2 regions of the Mesorhizobium sp. LSHC412B00 genome follow, and region 2 is predicted to be linked to the other one. Evidence: riboswitches for the same ligand, from Rfam matches in the RefSeq annotation. Region 2 holds a riboswitch; the other holds the start of a gene.
What was found. A riboswitch is a leader RNA that binds a small molecule or an ion and turns the genes downstream of it on or off. The one in region 2 is predicted to bind S-adenosylmethionine.
Positions count from the first base shown of each region.

Region 1: it holds a riboswitch for S-adenosylmethionine, as region 2 does, so the genes downstream of both, X757_RS144310 (homoserine O-acetyltransferase) here and X757_RS146045 (O-succinylhomoserine sulfhydrylase) in region 2, are expected to answer to the same signal.

Region 1 is NZ_AYWB01000012.1:24,619-39,596, reverse strand. Features, by position in the region: gene X757_RS144290 (DUF2125 domain-containing protein) at 1-398, shown strand, start outside; gene X757_RS144295 (sugar kinase) at 523-1,446, shown strand; gene X757_RS144300 (prephenate/arogenate dehydrogenase family protein) at 1,454-2,389, opposite strand; gene hisC (histidinol-phosphate transaminase) at 2,394-3,503, opposite strand; SAM riboswitch at 3,630-3,707, shown strand; gene X757_RS144310 (homoserine O-acetyltransferase) at 3,768-4,937, shown strand; gene metW (methionine biosynthesis protein MetW) at 4,934-5,548, shown strand; gene X757_RS144320 (DUF1330 domain-containing protein) at 5,556-5,876, opposite strand; gene X757_RS144325 (glycosyltransferase family 2 protein) at 6,124-7,059, shown strand; gene X757_RS144330 (DUF1194 domain-containing protein) at 7,111-7,899, opposite strand; gene X757_RS144335 (ABC transporter ATP-binding protein/permease) at 7,964-9,784, opposite strand; gene X757_RS144340 (class I SAM-dependent methyltransferase) at 9,922-10,704, opposite strand; gene gloB (hydroxyacylglutathione hydrolase) at 10,823-11,590, shown strand; gene X757_RS144350 (cupin domain-containing protein) at 11,611-12,036, shown strand; gene X757_RS144355 (lysoplasmalogenase family protein) at 12,033-12,707, opposite strand; gene X757_RS144360 (DMT family transporter) at 12,704-13,591, opposite strand; gene X757_RS144365 (DUF3108 domain-containing protein) at 13,636-14,436, opposite strand; gene rpmB (50S ribosomal protein L28) at 14,696-14,978, shown strand, end outside.
Region 2 is NZ_AYWB01000010.1:46,383-61,360, forward strand. Features, by position in the region: gene araD1 (AraD1 family protein) at 1-753, shown strand, start outside; gene X757_RS146060 (hypothetical protein) at 781-1,254, shown strand; gene X757_RS146055 (ABC transporter substrate-binding protein) at 1,248-2,018, opposite strand; gene X757_RS146050 (2'-deoxycytidine 5'-triphosphate deaminase) at 2,120-3,214, opposite strand; SAM riboswitch at 3,355-3,432, shown strand; gene X757_RS146045 (O-succinylhomoserine sulfhydrylase) at 3,490-4,680, shown strand; gene X757_RS146040 (ceramide glucosyltransferase) at 4,692-5,843, opposite strand; gene apaG (Co2+/Mg2+ efflux protein ApaG) at 6,065-6,457, shown strand; gene X757_RS146030 (Hsp33 family molecular chaperone) at 6,643-7,674, opposite strand; gene argF (ornithine carbamoyltransferase) at 7,768-8,679, opposite strand; gene X757_RS146020 (aspartate aminotransferase family protein) at 8,698-9,897, opposite strand; gene X757_RS146015 (GcrA family cell cycle regulator) at 10,256-10,774, shown strand; gene X757_RS146010 (magnesium and cobalt transport protein CorA) at 10,879-11,886, opposite strand; gene phoU (phosphate signaling complex protein PhoU) at 11,982-12,704, opposite strand; gene X757_RS146000 (ATP-binding protein) at 12,820-14,085, opposite strand; gene ppk2 (polyphosphate kinase 2) at 14,188-14,978, shown strand, end outside.

The DNA.
Region 1 (14,978 bases), on a different contig from region 2:
TCGGCGGGCGCGTGCTGCCGCCGCTCGACGGCAGCGGCGACGCGACGCTGAAGAACGGCGTCGCGCTGATGAAGACGCAGGCCAGGAGCCTGCGCGGCCAGGCGGCCGACATCCACAAGCTCGATCTGTCGTCGGGAACCGCGCGCATCACCGTCTCCGGCCCGGTGTCGGTCGACGCCAACGGCCTGGTCAATGCCGACCTGACGATCAAGCTGCAGGATCCCAAAGCCGTGGCGGCAATCCTCGCCACCGCAATCCCCGAGCAGAAGAGCCAGATCGAGCAAGGCTTTGCCGGTCTGGCGCTGCTCGGCAACGAACCGTCGATGCCGCTCAAGGTGGTGAAGGGCAAGGTCTCGCTCGGCTTCATTCCGCTGGGCAAGATCAAGCCGCTCGATTAGAGCAATTCCAAGAAAAGTGTAAGCGGTTTTCCGTCCGGAATTCCGTTAAAACAAAGAGATAGAGCATGATCGCAAAGAGCGGGAACGGCTTTTGGGGAGAGATCATGCTCGAGCAAGCCGACGCATGAACCGACCGGTGAAACTGCTGAGCGTTGGCGCGCTGACGCTGGATACCATCCTGCGCGTCGAAACCCTGCCCACGCATCAGGGCAAGTTCATCGCCTCGGACGGCATCCAGATCGCCTCGGGCATGGCGACAAGTGCTGCCTGCGCCGCCCGCCGTCTCGGCGCCGAGGTGTTCCTGTGGGCAAGTGCAGGTGACGATGCCGTCGGCGACCAATTGCTGGCCGGCATCGAGGCCGAGGGCGTCGATTGCGGCTTTGTCCGCCGCGTCGAAGGCGCCCGCTCGGCGCTGGCCGCGATCCTGGTCGACGCTCATGGCGAGCGCATCATCGTGCCCTTCTACGACCCAAAGGCGCAGGCCGACCCCGAGGCGGTGCCTGTCGCCGATCTTTCCGGCTTCGATGCCGTGCTGGTCGATGTGCGCTGGCCGGGCGCCGCCGCTCTTGCCTTGACCGCCGCGCGCGACGCCGGTTGCCCGGCAATCCTCGACGCCGACACGGCGCCGCTGGAGGTGCTGGAGCATCTGTTGCCGCTGGCGTCGCACATCGTCGCTTCGGAGACGGCTGCACGCATTGTCTGCGGCCACGCGCTGGATCCCGAAACCGCCTGCGCCGACCTCGCCAGCCGCACAGACGCCTTCGTGGCGGTGACCGGCGGCGCCTCGGGAAGCTGGTGGCATGACCGGTCCGCCGGATGCGTGCGCCACATCGCGGCGCCGAAGGTCAAGGCGGTCGACACGCTGGCCGCCGGCGACGTTTTCCACGGCGCCTTTGCCGTTGGACTTGCTGAGGCCATGTCGGTCGAGCACGCGTTGCGCTTTGCCAGCGCGGCGGCCGCGCTCAAATGCCAGCGCTTCGGCGGCCGGCTGGGCGCGCCGGACCGGGCCGAGACAATGGCCATGGTCGCGGCGACCTGGCCCGTCTGAAACAGATTTAACTTTTCACCGGGTGCTCGACCGCCTGCCGGCCGAAATCCGGCACGTCGATATCCTGGCCGGCCTCGATGATCGAACGGCGAACGGCCCGGGTGCGGGTGAACAGGTCGAACAGCTTGTCGCCGTCGCCCCAGCGGATCGCCCGCTGCAGCGAGGCGAGGTCCTCCGAAAAGCGCGCCAGCATTTCCAGGATGGCATCCTTGTTGTGCAGGCACACGTCGCGCCACATGGTCGGGTCGGAGGCGGCCAGACGGGTGAAGTCGCGGAAACCGGAAGCCGAATATTTGATCACTTCCGACTTGGTCACCGATTCCAGATCGTCGGCCGTGCCGACGATGTTGTAGGCAATGATGTGCGGAAGATGCGAAACGATGGCCAGCGTCATGTCATGATGCTGCGGGTCCATCGAGTCGATGTTGGAGCCGCAGCGCCGCCAGAATTCCGACAGCTTTTCCAGCGCGGCCGGATCGGTTCCCGGCAGCGGCGTGAAGATGCACCAGCGGTTTTCGAACAGGTCGGCGAAACCCGCATCCGGGCCCGATTTCTCCGTACCTGCCAGCGGGTGCCCCGGAATAAAGTGCACGCCGTCCGGTACATAGGGCTGCATTTGCGCAATGACGGAGGCCTTGGTCGAACCGACATCGGTGAGGATGGCGCCCTTTTTCAGCCCCGGCGCGATCTCTTGCGCCACCTCGCCCGACGATCCCACAGGCACCGAGACGATGATCAGGTCGGCGTCGCGGACCGCTTCCCTGGCGCCGGTGGTGTAGCTCTCGCCAAGACCGAGCTCCTTCGCCCGCGCCAGCGTGGCCGGGCTGCGCGTCGCGATGGCGACATGGCGGGCCAGGCCCTCGCGGCGGATAACGCGGGCCAGCGACGAGCCGATCAGGCCGATGCCGACCAGCGCGATCTTTTCAAACATCGGTGATGTCATTGTTTCAGCTTTTCAGGAACGTCGTGAGGGCGTCGATAACGCCGCGATTGGCTTCTTCGGTGCCGACGCTCATGCGCAGCGCATTGGGAAAGCCATAGCCGGTAACGCGCCGCAATATATAGCCGCGCTGGGTGAGGTAGTCGTCCGCCGCCTCAGCCGAATGCTTCTTGTCGTCGGGAAAGTGGATGAGGACGAAATTGCCGACGCTGGGCGTCACCCTGAGCCCAAGCTTCGTCAGCTCTTCATTCAGCCAGGTAAGCCAGGTCTCGTTGTGCAACGAACTGCGCTCGACATGGGCGCGGTCGCGGATGGCGGCAATGCCGGCCTCGATCGCTGTTGCGTTAACGTTGAAAGGGCCGCGGATACGGTTGATGGCATCGACGATGTGCAGTGGGCCATACATCCAGCCGATGCGCGCGCCGCCAAGGCCGAGCTTGGAGAAGGTGCGGGTCATGACCACATTCTGTGCGCTGCCCGCCAGCTCGATGCCGGCCTCGTAGTCATTGCGCCTGACATATTCGGCATAGGCCGCGTCGAGCACCAGAAGCACGTTGCCCGGGAGCGTGGAATGCAGGCGGCGGACCTCCTGGAACGGCAGATAGGTGCCGGTCGGATTGTTGGGATTGGCGAGGAAGATGATTTTGGTCCGCGGCGTCACCGCGGCCAGGATCGCGTCGACGTCGGCGCGCTCCTCGGTTTCCTTCACAGCAACCGGCTTGGCCCCCGCCGACTGAATGTAGATCTTGTAGACCATGAAGGCATGTTCGGTAAAAATCGCCTCATCGCCTGGCGCCAGATAGGTCTGCGCCAGCAGGCCCAAAATCTCGTCGGAACCGTTGGAGCAGATGATGTTTGCCGGGTTGAGGCCATGCACCTCGGCGATCGCCTCGCGCAGCCGGCGGGCGGTGCCGTCGGGATAGACATCGAGCTTGCCAGCCACTTCGCGCGCGGCCTCGATCGCCTTCGGCGACGGGCCGAGCGGGTTCTCGTTCGACGACAATTTATGGACCTTGGCGACGCCGGCCGGTGCCGTGCTCTTGCCCGGCACATAGGCGTCGATGTCCATAATGCCCGCGCGGGGCGTCGGCCGTGCCTTGTCCGCTGTCTTGTCCATGTCGCAAATCCATCGAGAATGCCTCCGTCCGGAGGCCGCAGCGGAAATACAAGCCGTAGCCGCGAATGTCGAGAGGCGGGCAATAGCTGGCCGTTGACGCCGGGCCGCACGAGTTCTAGAAGAACGCAACAGTTCCGTGGTGATTTGGCCGGTCGGCTTGCAGCCACGTTAAACAACTCGCTAAAGGGCCGTTTGCGTGACGTAACCGGCTTTGCGATCGCACTGCCGGTTTTTTATTGCCTGACGGCGGGCAAGGAGAGTCACATGGCCGCGCTCCGCGCTACAAAAACCAACAACGAGGCCGACAACCCGTCGAGCCCTGTGTTGCGTTTTGGCCCTGACAAGCCGCTGAAGCTCGACGCCGGCACGCTTTTGTCGCCGTTCCAGATCGCCTACCAGACATATGGCGCCCTCAACGATGCCCGCACCAACGCCATCCTGGTCTGCCACGCGCTGACCGGCGACCAGCATGTCGCCAGCACCAATCCGGTGACCGGCAAGCCCGGCTGGTGGGAAGTGCTGATCGGTCCCGGCAAGATCATCGACACCAACCGCTTCTTCGTCATTTGCTCCAACGTCATCGGCGGCTGCCTCGGCTCCACGGGTCCGGCCTCGACCAATCCCGCCACCGGCAAGCCCTACGGCCTCGACCTGCCAATCATCACCATCCGCGACATGGTGCGGGCGCAACTGATGCTGGTCGACCATTTCGGCATCGAAAAGCTGTTTTGCGTGCTCGGCGGCTCGATGGGCGGCATGCAGGTGCTGGAATGGGCATCGTGCTATTCCGAGCGCGTCTTCTCGGCCCTGCCGATCGCCACAGGCGCACGCCATTCCTCGCAGAACATCGCCTTCCACGAGGTCGGCCGGCAGGCCGTCATGGCCGATCCGGACTGGCATGGCGGCAAATATTTCGAGCACGGCAAGCGCCCGGAAAAGGGGCTCGCCGTGGCGCGCATGGCCGCCCACATCACCTATCTGTCGGAAGCCGCCCTGCATCGGAAATTCGGCCGCAATCTGCAGGACCGCGAAGCGCTGACCTTCGGTTTCGACGCAGATTTCCAGATCGAAAGCTATCTGCGCCACCAGGGCATGACATTCGTCGACCGCTTCGACGCCAACTCCTACCTCTACATGACCCGTTCGATGGATTATTTCGACCTCGCCGCCGACCATGGCGGCCGGTTGGCAGATGCCTTTGCCGGGACCAAGACCCGCTTCTGCCTGGTGTCCTTCACCTCGGACTGGCTGTTCCCGACCGAGGAGAGCCGCTCGATCGTGCATGCGCTCAACGCCGCCGGCGCCTCCGTCTCCTTCGTCGAGATCGACACCGACCGCGGCCATGATGCCTTCCTGCTCGATGAACCCGAACTGTTTGCCGCCATCAAGGGCTTCATCGGCTCGGCGGCCCGCGCAAGGGGGCTCGCCTCATGAGCGTCAATGGCAGCCAGCGCGTCGACCTCGAAGTCGTGGCCAACCTGATACCGACGCAGTCGCGGGTGCTCGATGTCGGCTCCGGCGACGGCCTGCTGCTCGAACTCCTGCAGGAGACCAAGCAGGTCGACGGCCGCGGGCTGGAGCTGTCACAGCGCGGCGTCAATGAATGCGTGGCGCGCGGTCTCTCGGTCATCCAGGGCGATGCCGATACCGACCTCGAATTCTATCCAGACAAGGGTTTTGACTTCGTCGTCCTGTCTCAGACGCTGCAGGCGACCCGCAACCCGAAGCTGGTGCTCGACGAGCTGCTGCGAATCGGCAACCGCGCCATCGTCTCCTTCCCCAATTTCGGCCACTGGCGGGTGCGGCTGTCGCTGTTCGTCAATGGCCGGATGCCGGTGACCGCGGACCTGCCCTATTCCTGGTACGACACGCCCAACATCCATTTCTGCACCATCCGCGACTTCGTCAATCTGGTCGAGGAACTCGGCGCTTCGGTCGAGAAAGCCACCGCGCTCGACGGCAACGGCCAGAAGATCGGACTGTCGATGCCATGGTGGTTCTGGAATTTCTTCGGCCAGCAAGCGGTGTTCTTGCTGAAGCGGTAGTTTGCCCCTATTCCAGCACGTCCGTCGCCTTGTGCGGGTGCTGAACGCCATCGGCGATGATCACATCGGCGTGGGAGTTGTCGGTGCGCAAGGCCAGAATCTCCCGATAGGCTGATGAATCGTACCAGCCCCACGCATGCGCCCTGTCCGGAAACTCGATGACGATCAGATGCCCGGGCCATTCGTTTTCGACCACGTCCATGTCGCCGCCGTGGACAAGGAAGCGGCCGCCGAACGGCTCCAATGTGGCGTCGATCCTCTGCAGATACTCGACAATCTGCGGGCCCATTGTGACTTGACGCATATGGGCGACGGCGTAGGCGGCCACGGCTGAACTCCCTGTGAGATCGAAGCCCGACGACCGGCTTCGTTGGCGCAATCTGCAGACATGATGGCCATCGGTCGATTACGTCTGGGGTAATCGGCCGGCTTACGGCGTCCTGGCTCAACAGTTTGTGATGACATTGCCGCTGGTTTTTTGTAGCGTCGAATCGAATGCCATCCCGGGGTAAGGCTTGGACGGCGACCATCAAAACCTCCGGCCTCCAGGCATTTCGGGGCACAATCGAAGCAACATGTCCAAGGCAACCGACCTCGCTCCGCTGATCTCGGTGATCACACCGACGCACAATCGCCGCAGCAAGGTGGTGCGCGCCGTGGAGAGCGTGCTGGCGCAGAATTTTCCCCGGTTCGAACACATTGTCGTCGATGACGGCTCGACCGACGGTACGGCAGCCGCACTTGCCGAAATCCGCGATCCACGGCTGATCTATGTTGGCTCGAAATGGCGCGGCGCCAATGCCGCCCGCAATGCCGGCATCGAGCGGGCGCAGGCGCCGGTGGTGACATTCCTCGATTCCGACGACGTCTATTTGCCGGATCGCCTGGCGCGGACGCTGGAGCAGTTCGACAACAATCCCTCACTCGAAGTGCTGATCAGTTCCTTCGTGTCGCTGAAGGGCAATCGCCGCACCAACTGCGTCAACCGCGAGGCGCTGCTGAGCCGCGACTCGCTGGAGCGGGCCCTTGTCGCGCAGACCATCTTCATTGCCGGGTCGGCAATCACCGCCCGGCGCGAGTCGCTGCTGGCCATCGGCGGCTACGACAGTGACGTCACGCGCATGCAGGATCGCGAATTGTTGCTGCGCTTTGCCCGTCGCAGCGGCGCGCAGCTGTCCGAAGTGATCGACTGGAAAAAGTACAACTCGGAGAATTCGATCTCCGGTCGCCGGGACGGCTATGTCGAAGCCTATGCGAGCTTGATCGACAAGCACCCCTATATCGCCGACCGCTACCCCTACATCCCGCCTTACATGATCGCCCGGCAGCTCATCGCCGATGCACTCAAGGGCAGGGTTTCGCAGGCGTTCTCCGGCTATATGGCCAACCGGTCGTCGAAGGCGCTTGGCTATTCGCTGCCGCAGCTGTTGCGTGGCTATGTCGGCGGCCGGCGCTGGCGCCGCGATCTCTATGCCGAATTTCGCGACAAATACGGTGCACGGCCGGCCTGAAGTTTGCCGACAAGCCGCGCAGCGGCTTTCCCCTCCGAACTGCCTCAAACCTCATTTGTCGAGTTCCGGCAGATATGGGTCGGAATATAGCCGCCGGTCGCGTTCGCCCTGTAGGCAGTCCATGGGTGCGGCGGCATCGATCGGGACCACGGTCGCATCGGCGATGCCGCTCACCTCCAGGATCAGCTTGCGGCGTATGGCGGTGGCGAATTCCGAGGCCGCATAGATCGGCAACACGAAGGAGCCTGGCCCACCGGTGACGCAGTCGTCATAATACTGGTCGAGATGGCTGAACGTCGGCGACGGGCTGATCAGGATCGGCAGGCCGTTGATGACGATGCCCTTGGCCACCGCCGCATCGCGTGTCGTGGCGACGGGCAGCCCGGTGTTGTTGGGACCGTCGCCGGAAATGTCGATGACGCTGCGTGGCGCATCGAACCCCGTGCCCTCAAACAGCCCGGCGCCGAAGGCAAGCGCACCGGAAATCGAGGTGCCGCGAAAGCTGCGGAACGGCCGCGCTTCTATTCTGTCGGCGAAGGCGTTGGCGCTCTCTGCGCTGTCGATCACCTGCCAGGCGATGACGCCATCCTCGCGCACGACGCCCGCCCATTCGAAATAGGCAAGCGCGATGCGCCCGGTGGTTCCCGAGCGCACGGCCTTGATGAAATCGGGATGCCTGAGCGCCTCGACATAGCCAGCGCGCTGCAGCGCGAACTCCCTCTCGTCCATCGACTGTGAGATGTCGACGGCCAGCACCAGTTCGACATCCACGGCATCGGCCGGGGCAGCCACGGGCGTGGTGCAGGCAAGGCAGGCAAGCAGGCTGAGCGCATCGAGCATGGCCGCACCACGGATGTTTCGACCCGTGAATCTTCGCCGCGATCGCGGCGAAATAAAGCCCCTTCTACTTCTTTCGCCGCACGGCCGCTTTCGACGGCGGGTCGATGGCGCCGGTCCTGACTCGGGCGGGTTTCAGTGGCGCAGCACCCGTATCCTTCACGATGTTCAATGCGCGTGGAAAGAAATGACCATTGTGCAGTCCGCGCCCGATGTTGAGGATCGCGGTTTCCGGCAGGCGTTTCTCCAGCATGGACAGTACCCTTCGCAGCGAAGGACCATCGAACGCGTCCATCGCTTCGTCGATGATCACCCATTTCGGCTGCCGCAAGGCCAGCCTGGCGAAGGCCAGCGACCGCTGTTCGTCATCGTTGAGTTCACGCTCCCAGCGTGCGGAACGGTCGAGCGAGGATGACAGCCGCTCGAGGCCGACCTCGGCCAGCACCGCCCCAAAATCAGCATCGCCAGCCGGCGCCGAGCCATTCGGATGCAGCACTTCGCGTAACGTGCCGGCAGGAAAATACGGAACACGCGGCACGAAAATCGGCGTTTCTCCGGCCGGCAAGCCGATCCGCCCGCTGCCCCAGGGCCAAAGGCCGGCAATGGCGCGGAAGAACAATGTCTTGCCGGCGCCTGGGTCGCCGGTGATCATGACGCGCTCACCGGGATGGATCTCGACATGGCTGTCTGAAAGTTTGGTGCAGCCCTCCGGCGAGGCCACTTGGAGCTTCTCGAAGGTCAGGCTGCTATTGGCGTTATCGCCGAATTCGATGCGCTTTTCCTTGTCGTGCAACACATCGGTTTCATCGAGCGCAATGCGGAAGTCGGCAACGCGCATCAGCGTGGCGCGCCAGTCGGCGATGCCGCCGATATTGTTGATGAACCAGCGCAGCGACGAGTGCACCTGGTTGAAGGCGCCGACCGCCATCATCAAGCCGCCAAAGCTGATATCGCCTGAAAAATAGACCGGCGATGCCACAAGGATCGGCGCCACCACGGTGATCCAGCCATAGGTATCGGTCACCCAGGAAAGGTTGATCTGCGCTTTGTAGATGTTTCGCATCGCGCCCAGCACCGTGCCAAGGTCGATTTCGAGCCGTCTCTTGGCATCGGCTTCGCCGTGATAGAGCGCGATGGCGTCGACATTCTCGTTGACGCGCACCATCCCGGAACGCAGCTCGGCCTCGCGGGTGTAGCGGTCGCTGTTGAGGCGGATCAGCGGCCGCCCGACCAGCCAGCTCAGCCAGGAGGCGATGCCGGCATAGAGGAACGCGGCCCAGACCATGTAGCCCGGTATCGCCAGCGACCAGCCGTTGATGTGGAAGACGAAGCCCGACGAGAGTTGCCAAAGCACGCCGACGAACGACACCAGCAGGATGAAGGATTGCAGCAGGCCGACGCCGAGGTCCGTCGACAGATCGGACAGATGCGCGGCATCCTGCTGCATGCGCTGGTCGGGATTGACGCCGATGGCGCCGGCATTGGCGAGCCGGAAGGCCCGCGCCGGCCGCATCCATTGGTCGATCAGGTCGAGCGTCAGCGCCTCGCGCAGCTTCAGCCGGATCATCTGGTTGAGCCAGGTCTGAGCGATGTTGAGCAGGAGCAGCGTGCCGGCAATCACGGCAAAGATCATCAGCTGATGCAGGAAGGCCGCCATGTCGCGACGCGCCAGCGCATCGTAGAAAGGCTGGTTCCAGCGGTTGAGCAGAACCTGGCCGATCGACGTGGCGACGATGACCGCCATAATGCCGACCGACGTCCAGACCAGCCACTTGCGCACCGGTGAGCCTATCAGCGCCCGTTTGATCGTCGCCACCTGATCGCGCAGGCTGCTGGCTTCGACGGTTACCGGCTGAGCGGTGGCGGACTTGTCCGGTTGATCAGCCATGCACGAGGTCCTTGCGTTCAGAAGCGTTGCTGAAACCAGATGGAGATACCTGAAGGCATCCGCCGCTCAAACGGACCGCGAATGCATCTGCGACAGATAGGTGGGAAAAACCCACGCAACACCAGTTTTCATGATGATCACGAAGGTGTCACCTGACGCGTCGTCGATGTCACCCCTTCCGCCCGGCGGCCAAGCCGCGTCGCACCGTGCGGTGACAGTACCGGCACGAAGACACGGCGCGAGGCGCGCTGCGCGACCGGCACGCCCTGATAGAGCCGCTTCTGCGCCTCGACCACGATGACGCCGGAAAAGATCGGCCAGAACCGCCGGCCGGCGCGCTCCAGCACATTGTGGAACCGCATCATGAAGCGCCGCGGCGATGGCGGGAAGAACAGCGCGTCGGACCAGGAAGCCGGTGTGAAATTCGCCTCGCGCAGCAATTCTGTCAGCTGGCCGCGCGAGAACGGCCGGCCATTGCCGAACGGCGTGTGCTCGAACCGCGCCCAGACACCGCGCCGGTTGGGCACGACGATGACGACGCGCCCTGCCGGCGACAGCACCCGCCAGATCTCGTTCAGCGTCTCGCGCGGGTTTTCGACATGTTCAAGCGAATGCACGAGCAGCATGCGGTCGATGCAGGAATCGACCAGCGGCAATTCCTCGTCGAAGACCAGCGCCGTAGCCGTCGGCCCGTTCGCCGGCCAGACGACGGCGCCTTGCGTGGCAGGCATGAAGGCAAACACCCGCTCGGCATCGGTGCCGAACCGCTCCAGCCACGGCAAGGTATAGCCGAGCCCGACCAGCCGCTCGTTGGGCACTGTTGCCCATATTGAGGACAGCGCCATGGTGATCGAGCGTTCAGCCAGGCGGCCGAGCGTGGTCGAATAGAAGGAGCGGAGATCGACGATATCGGAATGCATGCGCGGGACGGTAGCTGCGATGCCGCCCAAGTTCAACAAAGCCGGCACGTTCTGCAAAGCTAGAGTGACATCGGCGGCCAAGCGCCCTATGTCTGCGCCAACTAATGGAGAGATGCCAATGCCCGTCGAAATCGAACAGTTCATGTGCCGCAGCGACAATTTCGGCGTGCTGGTGCATGACCCGAAAAGCGGCGAGACCGCCATTATCGACGCGCCCGAAGAAGCGCCGATCATTGCCGCGATCGAGCGTACCGGCTGGAAGCCGACGATGATCCTGACCACCCACCACCATGTCGACCATGTCGAGGCCAATCTGGCGCTGAAGGAGCGCTTCAAGCTGCGCATCGTCGGACCGGAGGCTGAAAAGGAAAAGATCCCTGGCATCGACGAGACAGTCGGGCAAGGCTCGGTCGTCCATCTCGGCGGCGAGCGGATCGATGTCATCGCCACGCCCGGCCACACTGCGGGCCATGTCTCCTATCATTTTCAGGCCTCGAAAGTGGCGTTCACCGCCGACACTTTGTTCGCGCTCGGCTGCGGCCGGCTGTTCGAATGCAAGCCGCCGGTGATGTATGAGTCGCTGAAGAAGCTCGCCGCACTCCCGGCGGACACGGTCATCTATTGCGGCCATGAGTATACGCTTTCGAACGCCCGCTTTGCGTTGACCGTCGACCCGACCAATTCGGCGCTCAGGGAACGCGCCGCCAAAATCGAGACCCTGCGCGCCGACAACAAGGCGACGCTGCCGACCACGATCGGCGAGGAATTGTCGACCAATCCGTTCCTGCGCTGGCACGACCCGGCGATCCGCAAGCATCTCGGTATGGAGGCGGCCCCGGACGCCGAAGTGTTCGCGGAAATCCGCAAGCGCAAGGACAATTTCTGAGCATCGTTCCGGGATCAGCCATGACCAGCGCCGCTGAAATCATCGCCACGCTCGGCCTCAAGCCGCATCCGGAAGGCGGCTGGTATGCCGAGACCTTTCGCGACGGCGCCGGGCGGGGCCATTCGACGGCGATCTATTTCCTCCTTGAACAGGACCAGATTTCGGCCTGGCACCGGGTCAAGGACGCGGCCGAGGTCTGGCATTTCCATGCCGGGGCGCCGCTGGCGCTGTCGATGTGCGAGGAAGGCAGTCCAAAGGTTAACCAGGTGATCGAGCAGGTGCTCGGCATTGAACTTGCGGCGGGCGAGCGGCCGCAGATCGTCGTGCCGGCCGGCTGGTGGCAATCGGCGCGCAGCCTCGGCGAATGGACGTTGGTCGGCTGCACCGTGGCGCCGGGCTTCGACTTCGCCGCGTTTGAAATGGCCGAGCCGGGCTGGCAGCCTTAGGCCAGAAGAAAACCAAGAGTTATGCAGAGCTGGGCGGCATAGTAGAGCACCCAGACCGCATAACGGATGCCGGCGCGATAGGGTGCTATTGCCGGAACCAGGAATTTCTCCGCGGCAAGCAGCCCGTCCGATGCCATGAACATAACAGCGCCGCCGATGACCCACGGATTGGCGAGCGTCAACGCCGAGATGCCCATCGCCAGAATGGCCGCGATATAGATGGCGATCGGCACCCGCAGGCCGGGACTGACACGGCGCCAGAGCGCCGCCAGCATCACGACTGCGAAGGCCGCCATGGCAAGCGCGATGGCGCCGCGCCATGTCTCGGTGCTGAGCACATCCAGCCCGCCGCCGCCGAGCAGGAAGAGCGGCACATAGAGGACATGCGCCGCAAGGAAGCTGGCCAGCCCGCCGAGGAAGGCCTTTTCGCCGTCACGCGACAGGAAGGCATCGCCGACGCCGCTGAGCAGCAGTGCGACGACGAGCAACAGCGGCCCACCTTGCATGAAGGCGAGTGCCGCAAGCATGGCCACGGCCAGCGTCTTTGCCGCCGAGCGGGCCAGCGTCGGCCGCATATCCAGGGTGAAGGCGTAGATCACTGCCGCCACCAGCGAAAAAATCAATGTTGCATTTGCGTTGGCGTCGATGCCGCCGGCAAACGGCATCGTCATGCGCTTGCCCCGCCAGTTGCCGCCTTGCGCAGGAACAACGATTTCGCCGCCAGCGCCGCGCCGCCGGTGATCAGTACGCAGGCAGCCAGGATACGCAGCGACGGCTCGGCAACGCCCGCCGCGATCAGCACCAATGTCGACAGCAGTGGCGCCGCATAGCTTGCCGCGCCGAGCACCTGGATGTTGCCGCGCTTTACGCCGATATCCCAGGCGTAGAAGGCCGCGCCCACCGGCATCAACCCCAAACCAAGCACCGCCAGCCACTGGCCGGGACCATCGGGCAGCACCGTCTTTTCCAGCAGAAGATGGCAGACGAGAGACAGGGCTGCCGTGGCGGCGCAGAACCAGGTGACGATCGAGGTCGGCACCGCCGGAAAGCGCCGCGACAGCAGCGAATAGGACGACCACAGCAGCGCACAGACGGCCGCCATCGCATAGCCGAAGGTGTAGCGAGCATCGAAGGCGAGGCCGCCACCCTTGGTGACGATCAGCACGGTCCCGGCGAGCCCGAGCAGCGCGCCGACGACATGGTTCCAGGCCAGCTTCTCGCCCGGCATCAGCGCTGATCCCAGCACGATCAGCAGCGGCCACAGATAGGCGATCAGGCTTGCCTCGACCGCCGGCGCGTTGCGCAGCGCGGTGAAATAGAAGAAATGGTAGCCGAACAGTCCGGCAATGCCGATCACCCAGACCTGGCGTGGGATCTTCAGGCTTTTATCGGTCGCCGGCATGAACAGCCGGGCAACCAGCCCGACTGCGGTGCCGATGGTGAAGGTGATGGCCGAGAGCAAGAATGGCGGCACGGCGCCCGACGCATCGGTGAGCAACGCCAGCAGCGCCCACATGGCGACCGCCGAGAAACCGATCAGTGTTGCGCGCCCCATGCCCGTCTCCGGCGACTCGCCCCATTCTATTCGGGTGGGCGCGTCTATTCAGTAGCTTCGAACCGCCCCGCGCTGACAGTCAAGGTGCCGATCTGCGTCCCGACCGTGGCGTGGATCGGCGCATATATGCCGGTTTGGCCGAGCGGTGCAAACGTCACCATCATCTGGCTCTTCTTCTTCAGGTAATTCAGCGCCTTGCGGCCCTTGCGGTAGCCTGCCACCGGCTCGAAGCTCATCTTGCAGGTAACGGTGTCGCCCTTGTAGCCCTTGACCGAGATCGATCCTTTCGAGGCGTAGGTCAGCGTCAGGTCGGCGCGCATCTCGCCGTCATAGAATTTCACCTTGCGCCCACAGACCTGGTCGAGGCTGTCGGCATGGATGACGGTAGCCGCCATCGGATCCAGCACCGATGCCAGATCGTTGCTGCCCAGCGGTATCCAGTTTTTGGGATTGCGCTTTTTCGGCTCGGGAATGACCTGGGTGGCGGTCACCGCGCCATTGGCAAAGCGGATATCGACCATGGAAGCCTTCTTGCCGGACTTATAATCGGCGCGAAATACCTGTGGCTGCATCTGCTTGCCCAGGATCTTGCCCTTTGACGATATCGTGCCGCTCGTGTCGTCGAACAAGGTGGCGAGACCGGCGCTGGAGACGGTGCCCTCTATGGAATAGCTATAGCCTTCGTAGTGGCTGGAAAATGTCGCCTTGGCCACGGAAAGGCCGAGGAACGACACCGTGTATTCGCCCTTGAAGGACTGTGCGGTGGCTGCGGGCGCGGCGGCAAGGGTTGATGTCGGCAAGGCGGCGACAAGTATGGCGACAACGGCATGTGACGGGCGAAGCATGGCGGGCTCGGTCCTTGATTTTTTTAACCGGAGGCGGGCGACTCCGGCTTGAGATGTCCCTGTCCGACCGCTTATAGGCTGAATTCCGGCCTTTATGTGAAACGCTCGTCACAGTCGTGGGTAAGCCGGAGCTTGACGCATTGGCGAAATGCAACTATGGAACGCCAACTTTTCCATAAGGCCGCCTGACTGAAACCGCGCGCCACCCGGCGCGGGCGAACAAGGTTTGGCAGGCTAGACAGAACTGAAGGTTAGAACCATGTCCCGCACCTGCGAACTCACTGCCAAGGCAGTCCAGACCGGCAACAATGTGAGCCACGCCAACAACAAGACCAAGCGCCGCTTCCTGCCGAACCTCGTCAATGTGACGCTGATTTCGGAAGCGCTGAACCAGAATGTGCGCCTGCGCATTTCGGCCAACGCGCTGCGTTCGGTCGAGCATCGCGGCGGCCTCGACGCCTTCCTGGCCAAGGCCGACGCCAAGGAATTGTCGCAGCGCGCGCGCCTGTTGAAGAAGCAGATCGCCAAGAAGCTGGCCGACC
Region 2 (14,978 bases):
CATCTGCATCTGACCGGCACCGGCCTGACCCATCTCGGCTCGGCGGCGACGCGCGATTCCATGCACAAGAAGCTCAGCGATGGCGGCGAGGAGCAGCTTACCGATTCCATGAAGATGTTCCGCATGGGGCTCGAAGGCGGCAAGCCGGCCAAGGGCCAGACCGGCGTGCAGCCGGAATGGTTCTACAAGGGCAACGGCACCATGGCGGTGGCGCCGGGCGCCGCACTGATGTCGCCGGCCTTTGCGCAGGACGCCGGCGAGGAGCCGGAAATCGCCGGCATCTATGTCATCGGCGACGACGGCGCGCCGTTCCGCGTCGGCTTCACGCTGTCGAACGAGTTTTCCGATCATGTTACCGAGCGGGTGAACTATCTGTTCCTGGCACATTCCAAACTGCGCAACGCCTCGTTCGGGCCGGAAATCCTGATCGGCGACCTGCCGGCCGACGTCAGGGGCTCATCGCGAATCTATCGCGACAGCAATTTGCTGTGGGAAAAGCCGTTCCTGTCGGGCGAAGCGAACATGTCGCACACAATCGCCAATCTCGAACATCACCACTTCAAATATTCGGCCTTCCGCCAGCCGGGCGACGTGCATGTGCACATGTTCGGCACGGCGACGCTGTCCTTTGCCGACGGCATCAAGACTCAGGCTGGCGACGTGTTCGAGATCGAGGCCGGGGATTTCGGCCTGCCGCTGCGCAACCCGCTGGAGATTGAGCAGCCGGTTAAGGTGGCGGTGAAGGCGCTTTGAGGCAGCATCACAATTTGGGAGCCGGAAATGAACGGAATGCGGCTTGTCATTGTGTTCACGGGCGTGGCCCTGTTCCTGACCCAACCGTCGGTGGCCTTTAGCGCCGGCCAGTGCAGCCCGAAGTTCTATCGTGAAGCCCGTTTGCCGATGACGAGCCGTCTTCTGGCAACCGGCTATTCGAAAGCCCAGGTGAGCTTTCTGATGCGCAACACGGATCACATGACATCAGCGCTTCGCGGCGACAGGCTGAACAACAATGGCAAGGTCTGCGGCATCGACTCCGCCAAGGCCCATGTCCTCGGTTGCCTCGACAAGCAGTTGTTCCCGTTGAAGCGCGGCTCAAACGCTTCGCTCGACGAGGTCAAACTGACCGAAGGCTTTTGGGGCAGGAAACGTTTGGCCGCACGCGAACTGCTGTCTATCGGCCATTTTCATGCCTGCCTTTGGCGCCGCGAAAGAGTATCTCTTTCGCGGCTGACGCCGGCGGACGGGACTCAATAAATATCGAAATCGAAATACTTGGCCTGGATCTTCTTGTAAGTGCCGTCGGCGACGATGGCGTCTATCGCCGCATTGAGCTTGTCGCGAAGTGCCGTGTCCTCCAGGCGGACAGCGATGCCGGCTTGCGTCTCGGTGCCCTTGACGTCACCGACAAGCTTGCAGCAGCCGTCGCTCGCCTTCTTCAGCCAGTCCATCAGCACGAATTTGTCGGAGATGACGGCGTCGAGACGGCCGTTCTGCAAGTCGGTGATCGCCTCTTCCTGGGTGGGGTAGAGTTTCGCCTCGGCGCCGGCCTTGCCATAGGCGTCCTGCGCATAGTCGGCCTGGGTGGTCGAGGCCTGCGCGCCCACCGTCTTGCCGGCAAGGGCTGCCGGTTCGGTGGAAGTGAGGTCGCTGTCCTTGGGCGCCACCAGCGCCAGCGGCGTCGTGTAGTATTTGTTGGTGAAGGCGACCTGTTTCTTGCGCTCCTCGGTGATGCTCATCGAGGCGATGATGGCGTCGAACTTTTTCGCCTGCAGCGCCGGGATGATGCCGTCCCAGTCCTGGGTGACGATCTCGCACTCGACCTTCATCTGCGCACACAGCGCATTGGCAATGTCGATGTCGAAGCCCTCGATCTTGCCGTCCGCGGTGATGGTGTTGAAGGGCGGATAAGCGCCCTCGGTGCCGATCTTCAATTTCTCCTGCGCCTCAGCCAGCGAGCCGGCCGATATCACCAGCATGGCAGCGCCCGCTGCCGATATGATCCATCTTGAAATCTGCATTTTGGTTCCCCTTGCGCGCCGTTCTCTTGCCGGCCACCGAAAGGCAGCCAAGCATGGTGAGGCAGCGCAGGCAAGTATTTTGCCTGACGGTGATCGAAGGTTCAGCCGGCGGGGCGGAAATGCTTGGAGAGCTTGAGGCCTTGCGCCTGGTAATTCGAGCCGAGATCGGTGCCGTAAAGCGCCTGCGGCCGCTTCAGCATGTGTTCGTAGACCAGCCGGCCGACGATCTGGCCGTGGTCGAGGATGAACGGGACTTCGTGGCTGCGCACTTCGAGCACCGCCCGGCTGCCGGTGCCGCCTGAGGCCGAATGGCCGAAGCCCGGATCGAAGAAGCCGGCATAGTGAACACGGAATTCGCCAACCAGCGGATCGAAGGGCGTCATCTCGGCGGCGTAGAGCGGCGGCACGTGCACGGCTTCGCGGCTGACCAGGATGTAGAACTCGTCCGGGTCGAGCACCAGTTCGCCGGCGCCGCTCTTATAGAGCGGCTCCCAGAAATCGACGGCATCCTGGGCGGCGCGCTTGTCGACATCGACCAAGCCGGTGTGATGCTTGCCGCGATAGCCGACCAGGCCGTTCTGGTCGCCGTCGAGATCGATCGACAGCGCAATGCCGCCGCCGGAAATGTTGGGCGGCTCGGTCGCCACCAGCATCTCGGCGCGGTGCAATTCGTTCAGTTCTGCCTCCGACAACAGCGCGTTGCCGGTGCGAAAGCGGATCTGCGACAGCCTCGATCCGGCGCGTACGACGATCGGGAAGGTGCGCGGACTGACTTCGAGATAAAGCGGCCCGTGATAGCCGGGGGCGATCTTGTCGAACTCATGGCCGCGATCGGTCATCACCCGGGTGAAGATGTCGAGCCGGCCGGTCGAGCTCTTCGGGTTGGCCGAGGCCGACACGTTTGCGGGCAGCGCCAGGCTTTCGAGCAGCGGCACGATGTAGACGCAGCCGGTTTCCAGCACCGCGCCCTCGGCGAGACTGAACTCATGCAATTTCAGCCGGTGAAGCTTGTCGGCCACCAGATGATCGGGACCCGGCAGGAAGGAGGCGCGCACGCGAAAAGCCTTGTCGCCGAGCCTGAGATCGAGGCTCGCCGGCTGCACCTGGTCGACATCGAGCGCGCGCGGCGACTTGAGCGCGCCGGACTGAAACAGCGCGGAAATGTCCTGATCGGGAAGAATGCCTGTCTGCCGCAAAAGGCTGGCTCCGCTCCAAGGTCGGTCTCTTTGTGGCAGGTTCTTGCCGCAAAACCGCTGGATATCATTGCGGAACCTGCCTGGTACAAACCTCTTAATGAAGCCGGCAATTGACGCAAGCGCAGGTGAGGTCTAAAGGGTCGTTATCCCGTGGTGATTTGGCCGGTCGGCTTGCAGCCACGTTAAACAAGTCGCTAAAGGACCGTCGGGCCGCAAGGCCATATGGACCGGTTGCGACTTTCGCGGCCGGTTTTTTTGTGTCTGGAACAAAAGCGATGAGCACCAAGAAGCGTAACTGGAAACCTCAGACCGCACTCGTGCACGGGGGAACGCTGCGTTCCCAGTTCGGCGAGACGTCCGAAGCGATGTACCTCACCCAAGGCTATGTCTACGAGACGGCGCAGGCTGCCGAGGCCCGTTTCAAGGGCGAGGAGCCGGGCTTCATCTATTCGCGCTATGCCAACCCTACCGTCGACATGTTCGAAAAGCGCATGTGCGCGCTGGAGGGTGCCGAAGATGCGCGCGCCACGGCGTCCGGCATGGCGGCGGTGACGGCAGCGCTCCTGTGCAGCGCCAAGGCCGGCGACCATATCGTTGCGGCGCGCGCGCTGTTCGGCTCCTGCCGCTGGGTGGTGGAGACGCTGGCGCCGAAATACGGCATCGAGGCAACGCTGGTCGACGGCACCGACATCGCCAACTGGGAAAAGGCGGTGCGGCCGAACACGAAACTGTTCTTCCTGGAAAGCCCGACCAATCCGACGCTGGAAGTGGTCGACATCGCAGCGGTGGCGGCGCTCGCCACCTCGATCGGCGCCAGGCTGATCGTCGACAATGTCTTTGCCACGCCCTTGCAGCAGAAGCCCTTGCAGCTCGGCGCCCATATCGTCGTCTACTCCGCGACCAAGCACATTGACGGCCAGGGACGCTGTCTCGGCGGCATCATCCTGTCGGACAAGAAATGGATCGACGAGAATTTGCACGACTATTTCCGCCACACCGGCCCGAGCCTGTCGCCGTTCAACGCCTGGACGCTGCTCAAGGGCCTGGAGACGCTGCCGGTTCGGGTGCGCCAGCAGACGGAAAGCGCGGCCAAGATCGCGGATTTCCTGGCAGGACGGCCGGAAATCGCCCGCGTCATCTATCCCGGCCGCGCCGACCACCCGCAGGCCGACATCGTCAAGAAGCAGATGACGGGCGGATCGACGCTGATCTGCCTCGACGTCAAGGGCGGCAAGCAGGCGGCCTTCGCCTTGCAGAACGCGCTCGACATCGTGCTGATCTCCAACAATCTCGGCGACGCCAAGAGCCTGATCACCCATCCGGCGACCACCACGCACAAGAACCTCAGCGACGAAGCTCGCGCCGAGCTTGGCATCGGGCCGGGAACGCTCAGGCTGTCGGTCGGTCTTGAGGATACGGACGATCTGCTGGAGGACGTTGCGCAGGCGCTGAAGGCCGCCGGATAGGCCGCGAGGCGTCACGCTCCCGACGAAACCTCTTCCAGTTCGGCCGTCTTGGTGCCGATGGTCATGATGTTGCCGCGCCAGTCGACGGCGCCGCTCAGCCAGCCGCGCGCCCAGATGGCGGGAAGCATCATGTCGCGCACCATCATCGCCGGGACCATGCGCAGCGACAGGTGCCAGCCCTTGGCCGCGGCCAGCGCGCATTCGGGAATGTAGGCCGCCGTCAGCACGGCCAACACCGTGGCCGGCAGGCTGATGCCGGCACTTGCGGCCGCCACCAGCGCCAACGCCAACGGCACGGCGACGCCGGTCAGGATCTCGGGTGCGAAAAACAGCGGGAAAGTGACGCGGCGCAACCGCGCCCAGCGCGCCTGGCGCGACCAGATGTCGGCAAGTCGGCGCTGCCCCAGTGGTTGCTCGAAAGGCGAGGCAACGAGATTGACGTGCAGGCCCAGTCCGTTGACCAGCTTGGTTGCAGCAGCATCCTCGGCGATCTCGGCGGCCAGCGCGCGGATACCGCCATTGGTATCGAGCATCGGCTTGTTCCACAGCATGCTCTTGCCCTGGGCAAAGCCGAGACCGAGCGCCTCGCCGGCATATTGCCAGCGCGCCTGCAGCGTGTTGAGGAACGCGCATTCGACCTCGGCCCAAAAGCCATCCGGCCGAGAGCCGATCGGCGTCGAGCAGATAAGCCCGGTATTGGTCCGCCAGGCCGCCATCAGGTGCTGGACGTAATCCCTTGGCATCAGCACGTTGGAATCCGCGAGAATAACCCAATGATAGAGCGCCGCTTCCCAGCCCTTGACGCAGTTGTTGAGCTTCGGGTTGCTGCTGACGCGGTCGTCGCCGATCAGCAGCCGGGCCGGCACGTTGGGAAACAGGACGATCGCCCTGTTTATCAGTTTGACGACGGGATCGTCGGCGTGAGCGACGCAGAAGATCAGTTCGTAGCGCGGCCAGTCGAGCGAGAAGGCTCGCTGCAGCGTCTCTTGTGTGAACGGCTCCACGCCGCGCGACGGTACGACGATCGAGACCGGTGGCTGCTCGTCGGACGGCGGAGGGATAAGGCGACGCGCTTGCAGTTTCGACGAAGCAAGCAGGATGCTGGCAAGATTGGAAAGAAGCAAAGCGGAGGAAGCGAAGGCGGCTGTGAGAGCTAGTTCCATGAGATCTGGTCACTCCGGAAAGGCCGCTCGCGGCTGCTTTGTCAGTCGACAGATGGGCCTTGAGTCGCCGGCAAGGTTTGCCCACACCAACACTGTCATGTGTCACTTAAATGACATTGTTTGTCGGCACCTCCGCTTTGAGGCTGGCAGGACATGCCGTTGTGCGCGTATCAAACCGCATAGCGCGACAAATGTTCCTTGCCGCGCAACCGGAGCAGCCCATGTATCGCGCCGTCACGCGCAACATCGAAGTGCAGGTCAGACCGTTCTACCTGGAGGACCGCTCGGACCCGGCGGAGAACCGTTATGTCTGGGGCTACCAGGTGACGATCGACAACCAGTCGGACGATTTCGTGCAGCTTATGTCGCGTTACTGGCACATCACCGACGGCAGCGGCCGGATCGAGGAAGTGCGCGGCGCCGGCGTGGTCGGCGACCAGCCTGAGCTCAATCCCGGCGACAGCTATCAATACACGTCAGGCTGCCCGCTCTCGACGCCCTCCGGCTTCATGGTCGGCCACTACACCATGCGCAACAAAAAGGGCGAGACGTTCGACGTCGCTATTCCCGCGTTTTCGCTGGATCTGCCGGGGACGCGGCGGACGGTGAATTAGGGGTTTTCTCCCCATCTCTATACGGGGAGAAATGCCCGGCAGTGCAACGAGGGGCGCCGCCGGACTCATGAGGTTATCTTCCACGCACATGACGCAGGCTATGCGCGGCCATTCACCAAAGTTCGCGCTGCCCCTCATCCGCCCTTCGGGCACCTTCTCCCGTGAACGGGGAGAAGGAAGAGATGCTACTGAGCTGCAAACTCCGCCGGGTCGAAGTCGTACTGCTTCGAGCAGAACTCGCAGGCGACGTGGATGCCGCCATCTTCGGTGCTGTCCTTGATCTCCTGCGCGGAAAACCCCTCGAGGATGCCGCGTATCTTGTCCCTTGAGCAGGAACATTGGTCGGCGACCGGCACGCCGCCGAAGACGCGCACGCCATGTTCGTGGAACAGCCTGTAGAGCAGCCGCTCGGCGCCGATGGTCGGGTCGATCAGCTCGGTCGGCTCGATGGTGCCGAGCAGCGCCACCAGCTCGCGCCACGAATTGTCGGCCGGCTCCTGCGTCACGTCACGCGGATCGCCGTCGCCGCCCGAAATGTCCGGCACGCGCATGCGCTCGGGTGACTGCGGCAGGAACTGCGCCAGGATACCGCCGGCGCGCCACTGCTCGCGCGCACCGCCGGGGCCGGGCGTCAGCAGCTTGGCCACCGACAGCCGGAGGTCGGTCGGGATCTGCTCCGACTGGCGGAAATAGGTGCGCGCGGCGTCTTCCAGCGTCTCGCCGTCGAGCTGGACGATGCCCTGATAGCGCTGCGTGTGCGCGCCTTGGTCGATGGTCAGCGCCAAAACGCCGCTGCCCAGCAGCGTCTGCTGCGAGGTTTGGCCTGCGGCCACCAGGGCCTCCAGCCGGTCGGCATCGAAGCGCGCATAGGCGCGCAATGCCGAGGGCGTGGAGAAATCCGCGACCAGCATGTCGACAGGCCCGTCGGTGCGGGTCTGCAGGATGAACTTGCCTTCAAATTTGAGCGAAGTGCCGAGCAGCACCGTCAGCACACAGGCTTCCGCCAGCAGGCGGGCGACCGGCTCGGGATAGTCATGACGGTTGAGGATGGCGTCGAGCATCGGCCCGAGCTGCACGGTGCGGCCGCGCACGTCGAGCGGGCCTACCTCGAAGGGCACGACATGATCGTCGCCGGCATAGCCGAACTCGCCGAGTTTGGGGTGATGTTCAGTCACTTGATGCGTTTCCAACATGACAAAGCTCCAGGGCGCGGCCATGCGGCCCGGAGGGGTGCATGCGTCCAAACGCGCTTGATTTGCGTGATGGGGCGCAAATAGGCATCGCGCCGCCCCGGATCAAGCGCTTGGAGATCAAGCGCCCAGACACCAGGCCAAAACCGCCTTCTGGGCGTGGAGCCGGTTCTCGGCTTCGTCGAAGACCACCGAATGCGGACCGTCGATGACCTCGTCGGTCACTTCCTCGCCGCGGTGCGCCGGCAGGCAGTGCATGAACAGGGCGTCGGGCTTGGCCCTGGCCATCAGCGCCGCATTGACCTGATAGGGCGAGAAGACATTATGGCCGCGGGCGCGGTGTTCCTGGCCCATCGACACCCAGCAGTCGGTGACGATGCAGTCGGCCTCGTCGACGGCCTCTTCGGGCGAGCGGGTGAAGTGCAGCTTGCCGCCATTGCTCTTCGACCAGTCAATGTGCTTCTGCGCCGGCTCGCTGCCTTCCGGCACGGCGACATTGAGGTTGAAGCGGAACCGCGCCGAGGCCTCGAGCAGCGAATGCAGCACGTTGTTGCCGTCGCCGGTCCAGGCGATGGTCTTGCCGGCAACCGGACCGCGATGCTCCTCGAAGGTCATGATGTCGGCCATCAGCTGACAGGGATGGGTGTCGTCGGTCAGCCCGTTGATGACCGGAATCGTGGCATTCTCGGTCAGCTCGAGCAGCCGCTCATGCGACGTGGTGCGGATCATGATGGCGTCGACATAGCGCGACAGCACCTTGGCGGTGTCGGCAATGGTCTCGGAGCGGCCGAGCTGCATTTCGGTGCCGGTCAGCATGATGGTCTCGCCGCCGAGCTGTCGCATGCCAACGTCGAAGGACACGCGCGTGCGCGTCGACGGCTTGTCGAAGATCATGGCCAGCACCTTGCCTTCGAGCGGTTTGGTCCGTTCGCCGGCCTTGAGGCGCGCCTTGCGCACCACCGCATCGTCCAGCATCAGGCGCAGATCGCCTTCGGAAACGGCGGAAAGATCGGTGAAATGGCGAAGGCTCATCGGGAATGGTTCTCGGGATTACTTCGCGGCGGCCGCGGCGATGGCGTCGGTCAGGCCCTTGGCGCCGGCGCGGATGCGATCGAGCGCTTCGCCGATCTCGGCGTCGGTGACGGTCAGCGGCGGCAGCAGACGAATGACGTTGTCGCCTGCCGGCACCGCCAGCAGATGCTGGTCGCGCAGCGCCATGTTGACCTTGGTGTTGGGCATGGCGCATTTCAGGCCAAGCATCAGGCCGCTGCCCCTGATGCCTTCGATGACATCGGGAAATTCGTCGGCGACCGCCGCCAGGCCCTGCTTCATCAGCAATGCCTTGCGCTGGACGTCTTCAAGGAAGCCGTCTTCCAGCACGACGTCGAGCACAGCGTTGCCGACCGCCATGGCCAGCGGATTGCCGCCGAAAGTGGTGCCATGCACGCCTGCCGTCATGCCGACGACAGCGTCGTCGGTGGCGAGGCACGCGCCCATCGGGAAGCCGCCGCCAATGCCCTTGGCAATCGCCATGATGTCTGGCGTCACGCCGGTCCATTCATGCGCGAACAGCTTTCCGGTGCGACCGATACCGCACTGGACCTCATCGAAGATCAGCAGCAGGCCATGCTGGTCGCAGAGCTGCCGCAGCCGCTTCAAGGATTGCGTCGGCACCGGGCGGATGCCGCCCTCGCCCTGTACCGGTTCGATCAGGATCGCGGCGGTCTCTGGTGTGATCGCCTTCTCGGCGGCGTCGATGTCGTCGAAGCCGACCTGGTCGAAGCCTTCGACCTTGGGGCCGAAGCCTTCGAGATATTTGTACTGGCCGCCGGCGGCGATGGTCGCCAGCGTGCGGCCGTGGAAGGCGCCTTCGAAGGTAATGACCCGGAAGCGCTCGGGATGGCCCTTGACGAACTGGTAGCGCCGCGCCGTCTTGATCGCGCATTCGAGCGCCTCGGCGCCGGAATTGGTGAAGAACACCTTGTCGGCGAAGGTGGCGTCAGCCAGCCGCTCGCCGAGCCGGGCCTGCCCCGGGATCTCGTAGAGATTGGAGACGTGCCAGAGCTTGGCCGCCTGTTCGGTCAGCGCCGAGACCAGATGCGGATGGCTGTGGCCCAACGAATTGACCGCGATGCCGCCAGCGAAATCGAGATATCGCTCGCCCTTGTCGGTAACCAGCCAGGTGCCTTCGCCATGGTCGAAGGCCAAAGGGGCGCGGGCAAAGGTCTCGTAAAGCGCCGAACCGCTCATTATATGCGTCTCCGGTACCGGAAAAATCAAAAAAGCCGCCAAAGCGGCGGCCTTTGCGGCTTATCGTGTTTTTCGGCCATGAAGTCAACGAAAACGTCGCGCAGAGGCGCGCGGCAAGCTCCCGACGAGACGCCGGCTCATAAGCGACCGGGCAAGTTGGGGAAAACCTAAAAAACCGATTCGTGTTGCACCTGGGACTCTTGTCACCGAGTCAACACATGAGGTAATTGTAGTCGGGAAATAACTAGATTTCGTGCGGCGGACCTAATCACCTAATATATGTGGTGTCTGCCCCGGCAAAGATTGCCGGGTCGGGAATGGATTCCGGCTGCCGCACACTTAGCAGGAGCGCGGTCTCATGAACTGGACTGACGAGCGGGTCGAACTTCTCAGGAAACTGTGGTCGGAGGGCTTGAGCGCAAGCCAGATCGCCGCACAACTCGGCGGGGTCAGCCGCAACGCGGTCATCGGCAAGGTGCACCGGCTGAAGCTGTCGGGCCGCGGACGCTCGACCGCGACGCCGGCGCGTCAGAAGAAGACAACGCAGGGATCTTCGATCCAGAAATCGGTGCCTCGCGCCGCAACCACGCAGCGCCATGTCACGACGTCGATCGGGGCGAACGCGCTGCAAGCGCAGTTCGACGCCGAGCCAGTGGCGCGCCACTACATCCGCCCGGTCGAAAACGTCGTCGTGCCGATCTCGCGGCATCTGCAGCTCACCGATCTCACCGAGCGCACCTGCAAATGGCCGAATGGCGACCCGCTGTCGGAAGACTTCAACTTCTGCGGCAACGAGGCGGCTGAAACCGGACCTTACTGCAAGTACCACGCAAGGGTGGCGTTCCAGCCGGCTTCAGAGCGGCGCAGAAGCCGGTAGTTAGGAATAGGGATTGGGGACTGGGCAGTAGGGAATGGGGTAGCGCTCGTGAGGCGCTACCTTATTCTGCCTACTGCCTACTGCCTACTGCCTACTGCCTACCATCACAGCCACCCACTCTTCCGAAATCGCCAATACAAAAACGAGCAGATCAGCGCGATCGAGACCAATACGACGGGATAGCCGTATTGCATCTTCAGCTCCGGCATGTCGTCGAAATTCATGCCGTAAATGCCGGCGAGCGCCGTCGGCACCGCCAGGATCGCGGCCCATGAGGCCAGCTTCTTGGTGTTCGCGGTTTCCTGGCTCTGGCCGACCAGCAGGCTGGCTTCGAAAGCGAAGGCCAGAACCTCGCGCAGGCTGTCGATCTTTTCCTGCACGGTGCGGATATGATCGGTGACATCGCGAAACAGCGGATGCATGGCGGTATGGATCTGCGGCAGGTCGGCGCTGGTCAGCCGGCGGCAGACCTCGACCAGCGGCAGCGCCGCATTGCGCAGGCGCAACAGATCGCGGCGCAGCATATAGAGCCGCTCGATGTCGGGACCGGTCATCGGCTTCAGCAGCACCCTGTCCTCGATCGCCTCGACCTCGTCCTCGATCTGCTCGAGCACCGGCATGTAGTTGTCGACGATGAAGTCGAGGATGGCGTAGAGGACGAAATCCTCGCCCTTGGCCAGTGAGTGCGGACAGCTTTCCCAGTGCTGGCGCACGGCGGCGTATGAGGTCGAGGGACCATGCCTGACGCTGACGATATAGCCTGAGCCGACGAACAGATGCGTCTCGCCGAAGGTGACGCGTCCGTCGATCAGCTGTGCAGTGCGGGCAACGATGAACAGCGCATCGCCATATTGCTCGATCTTCGGCCGCTGGTGCGGATGTTCGGCGTCTTCAATCGCCAGCTCATGCAAATGGAATTGCGCCTTGACGCGCAGCAGAAGCTCGCGGTCGGGTTCGAGCAGCCCGATCCAGACGACATGGCCCGACTTCTTGGCCCATTCACCGGCTTCCTCGATCGGAATGTCGGCGATGCGCTTGCCGGCGGTGTAGACGCTCGACGCGATGATGCCGGACGATGCCGGCGCCGGCTTGAACTCTCGGACATATTCCATCGCAGCCTCCTGAGCGCCTGGCCTTGGCCAGGAACCGAGACGCTAACATCCGGGCAGTTTAGCGCAATATGATTACGCGTTCGAGGGGCGCGCGATCACTTCACCGGCAGCGCCGGCAGGGCAACCTTGTCGGTCTTGTCGCCCTTTGGACGCTCGGCCGGCAACTGCTCGCCGGTGACGATGTAGTAGATCGTCTCGGCAATGTTGGTGGCGTGGTCGCCGATGCGCTCGATGTTCTTGGCGCAAAACAGCAGATGCGTGCACGGCGTGATGTTGCGCGGATCTTCCATCATGTAGGTCAAAAGCTCGCGAAACAGCGAGGTGTACATGGCGTCGATCTGGTCGTCGCGGTCGCGAACGAAGCCTATTTTCTCGACCGAGCGCGAGGCATAGACGTCGAGCACTTCCTTGAGCTGGGTCAAAGCGAGTTCGGCCAGCGCCTCGAGGCCGCGAAACAGGCTGGTCGGCTGGCGGCCGTCAATGACGCTGACCACACGCTTGGCGACGTTCTTGGCGAGGTCACCGACCCGTTCGAGGTCGGCCGAAATGCGGATGGCGCCGACGATCTCGCGCAGATCCGTCGCCATGGGCTGGCGCTTGGCGATGATGACGATGGCTTTGTCGTCGATTTCGCGCTGGCCATCGTCAAGCACGATGTCGTCACGAATGACCTTCTGGGCGAGGCCGGGATCGGCATTGACCAGCGCCTGGATCGCCTGCTCGACCATGCGCTCGGCATGGCCGCCCATCGCAGCGATGCGCTTCGCCAGGTATTTCAGCTCTTCGTCATAGGCGCTGACAATGTGTACGGACTGCATGGGCGAAATGCCTTCCTTAAATCTTTGGCCTTTTGAGTCGTTTCCTCGACCCCTGTGCTGATACGCTAGCCGGATGACAGAAAGAAGAAACAGGCAGTTAGCAGATAGTACCGCCTCAGCCTGCCGGCAAATGGACCGTGAACGCCGCGCCCTTGCCAACCTCCGACTTGATCGAAAGCCGGGCGTTGTGGCGCGTCAGAATATGCTTGACGATGGACAGGCCAAGACCGGTGCCTTTCTGCGTGCGGCTGCTCTCCACGTCGACGCGATAGAAGCGCTCGGTAATGCGCGGTATGTGCTCTTCCGGGATGCCCGGGCCGTAGTCCCTGATGGTTACATCGATGCCCGGTTCCGGGCCGGCCTCGCCCCGCGCGATCGACACCGTGACGCGTCCGCCAGGCTGGCCGTATTTGCAGGCGTTTTCCAAGAGATTCTCGAACACCTGGAACAGCTCGTCGCGGTCTCCGGGCACGTCGAGCGGCCCCTCGGCGTAGTCGCGTTCGATGACGACGCCGTTCTCGCTGGCGAGCGGGCCTAGTGAATCGATGACGCTGTCGATGGTCTGGCGCAGATCGACCTCGGTTCCCGGCCTCAGGTAAGGCTTCATTTCAAGCCTCGACAGCGACAGGAGATCGTCGATGAGGCGCGCCATGCGGCCGGTCTGGTTCTGCATGATCTGCAGGAACTGCTCGCGCGCCGCCGGATCGTTGCGGGCCGGGCCGCGCAACGTCTCGATGAAGCCCGAGATTGAAGCAAGCGGGGTGCGCAACTCGTGGCTGGCATTGGCTATGAAGTCAGCGCGCATGCGGTCGATGCGGCGCGTCTCACTCTGGTCCTTGAATACCAGCACATAGAGATCGGTGGCGTGGCCGACCGAGGACGCGCTGACCCGGTAGGCCCGTTCCACCGGCAGCTTCTCGGTGTAGTCGACGGCATCGGAGGCAACGGTTCCCGACAGCACGCCGTCCAGCAAGGCCTGCATTTCCGGCGCGCGGAATTTTAGCGACAGCGACAGGCCGGGCGCGATACCGACAAAGGCGGCAAAGGCGGCGGCATTGGCGTGGACGATGGTGGCGGTGCGGTCGAAGATGATCAGCGGATCGGCAACGGCAGCCGCAAGATATTCCCCGGAAAGCCGCTGCAGCCCACTCGCCTCGATCGTGGCAATGGTCTCAGCGGACCGGCTGGCGCCACCGGTTGGCAGAAGCGCGGCGGCCAGCAGCACCGTCAACGCAGCCAGGACCACATAGGCGGAGATACCGGCAAACCCATAAACGGCCATGATGGCGATCGCACCGGCGGCAAGCAGCCATCGGCTGTTCCACAGCCGGCCGGCGACGGCTTGCCCCGTGGTTGTCCGCTCTGCGCCGGTGTCAGCCATTCGTGCTTTCCGTGCTTCTGTGCCGGTCTCGCCGAAACTTCCGCTGGACCGGGTTTGAGGCCCCCCATAGCATGAGTCCGCAAGCTGGAAAGGTTCGTCTCGATGAAAAAAGCCAAGGAAAGTCCCGCCGCAGAGCCGGCAAAGGGGCCGCTGAAGATCAAGGTGGACGGCAAGGAGCGGGAGTTCGACATCGAAAACCCTGAGCTTCCCAGCTGGATCGAGGACCACAAACTGACGGCAGGCGACTACCCCTACGACAAGAAAATGAAGACCGAGGAGTATGACGAGACGCTGGAGCGGCTGCAGATCGAACTGGTCAAGGCGCAGGCCTGGCTGCAGGCGACCGGCAGCAGACTGATGTCGCTGTTCGAGGGGCGCGATGCCGCCGGCAAGGGCGGCACCATCTCGGTGCTGCGCCAGTATCTCAACCCTCGAACCGCGCGCAACGTGGCGCTGACCAAGCCGACCCCAACCGAAGTCGGGCAATGGTACTACCAGCGCTACGTCGCCCATTTCCCGACATCGGGCGAATTCGTCACCTTCGACCGGTCCTGGTACAACCGCGGCGGCGTCGAGCCGGTGATGGGCTTCTGCACACCGGAACAGCATGCAAAATTCCTCGACGAGACGCCGCATTTCGAGCGGATGATCTCCAACGACGGCATCTATTTCTTCAAATTCTGGCTCAACATCGGCCGCGAAACCCAGCTCGAACGGTTTCACGACCGCCGCTGGTCTCCGCTGAAGAACTGGAAGTTCTCGCCGATCGATATTGCCGGCATTACCAAATGGGACGACTACACCAAGGCGCGCGACCAGATGGTCGAGCGCACGCACAAACAGTTCGCGCCCTGGATCATCGTGCGGGCCAATGACAAGCGACGCTCGCGGCT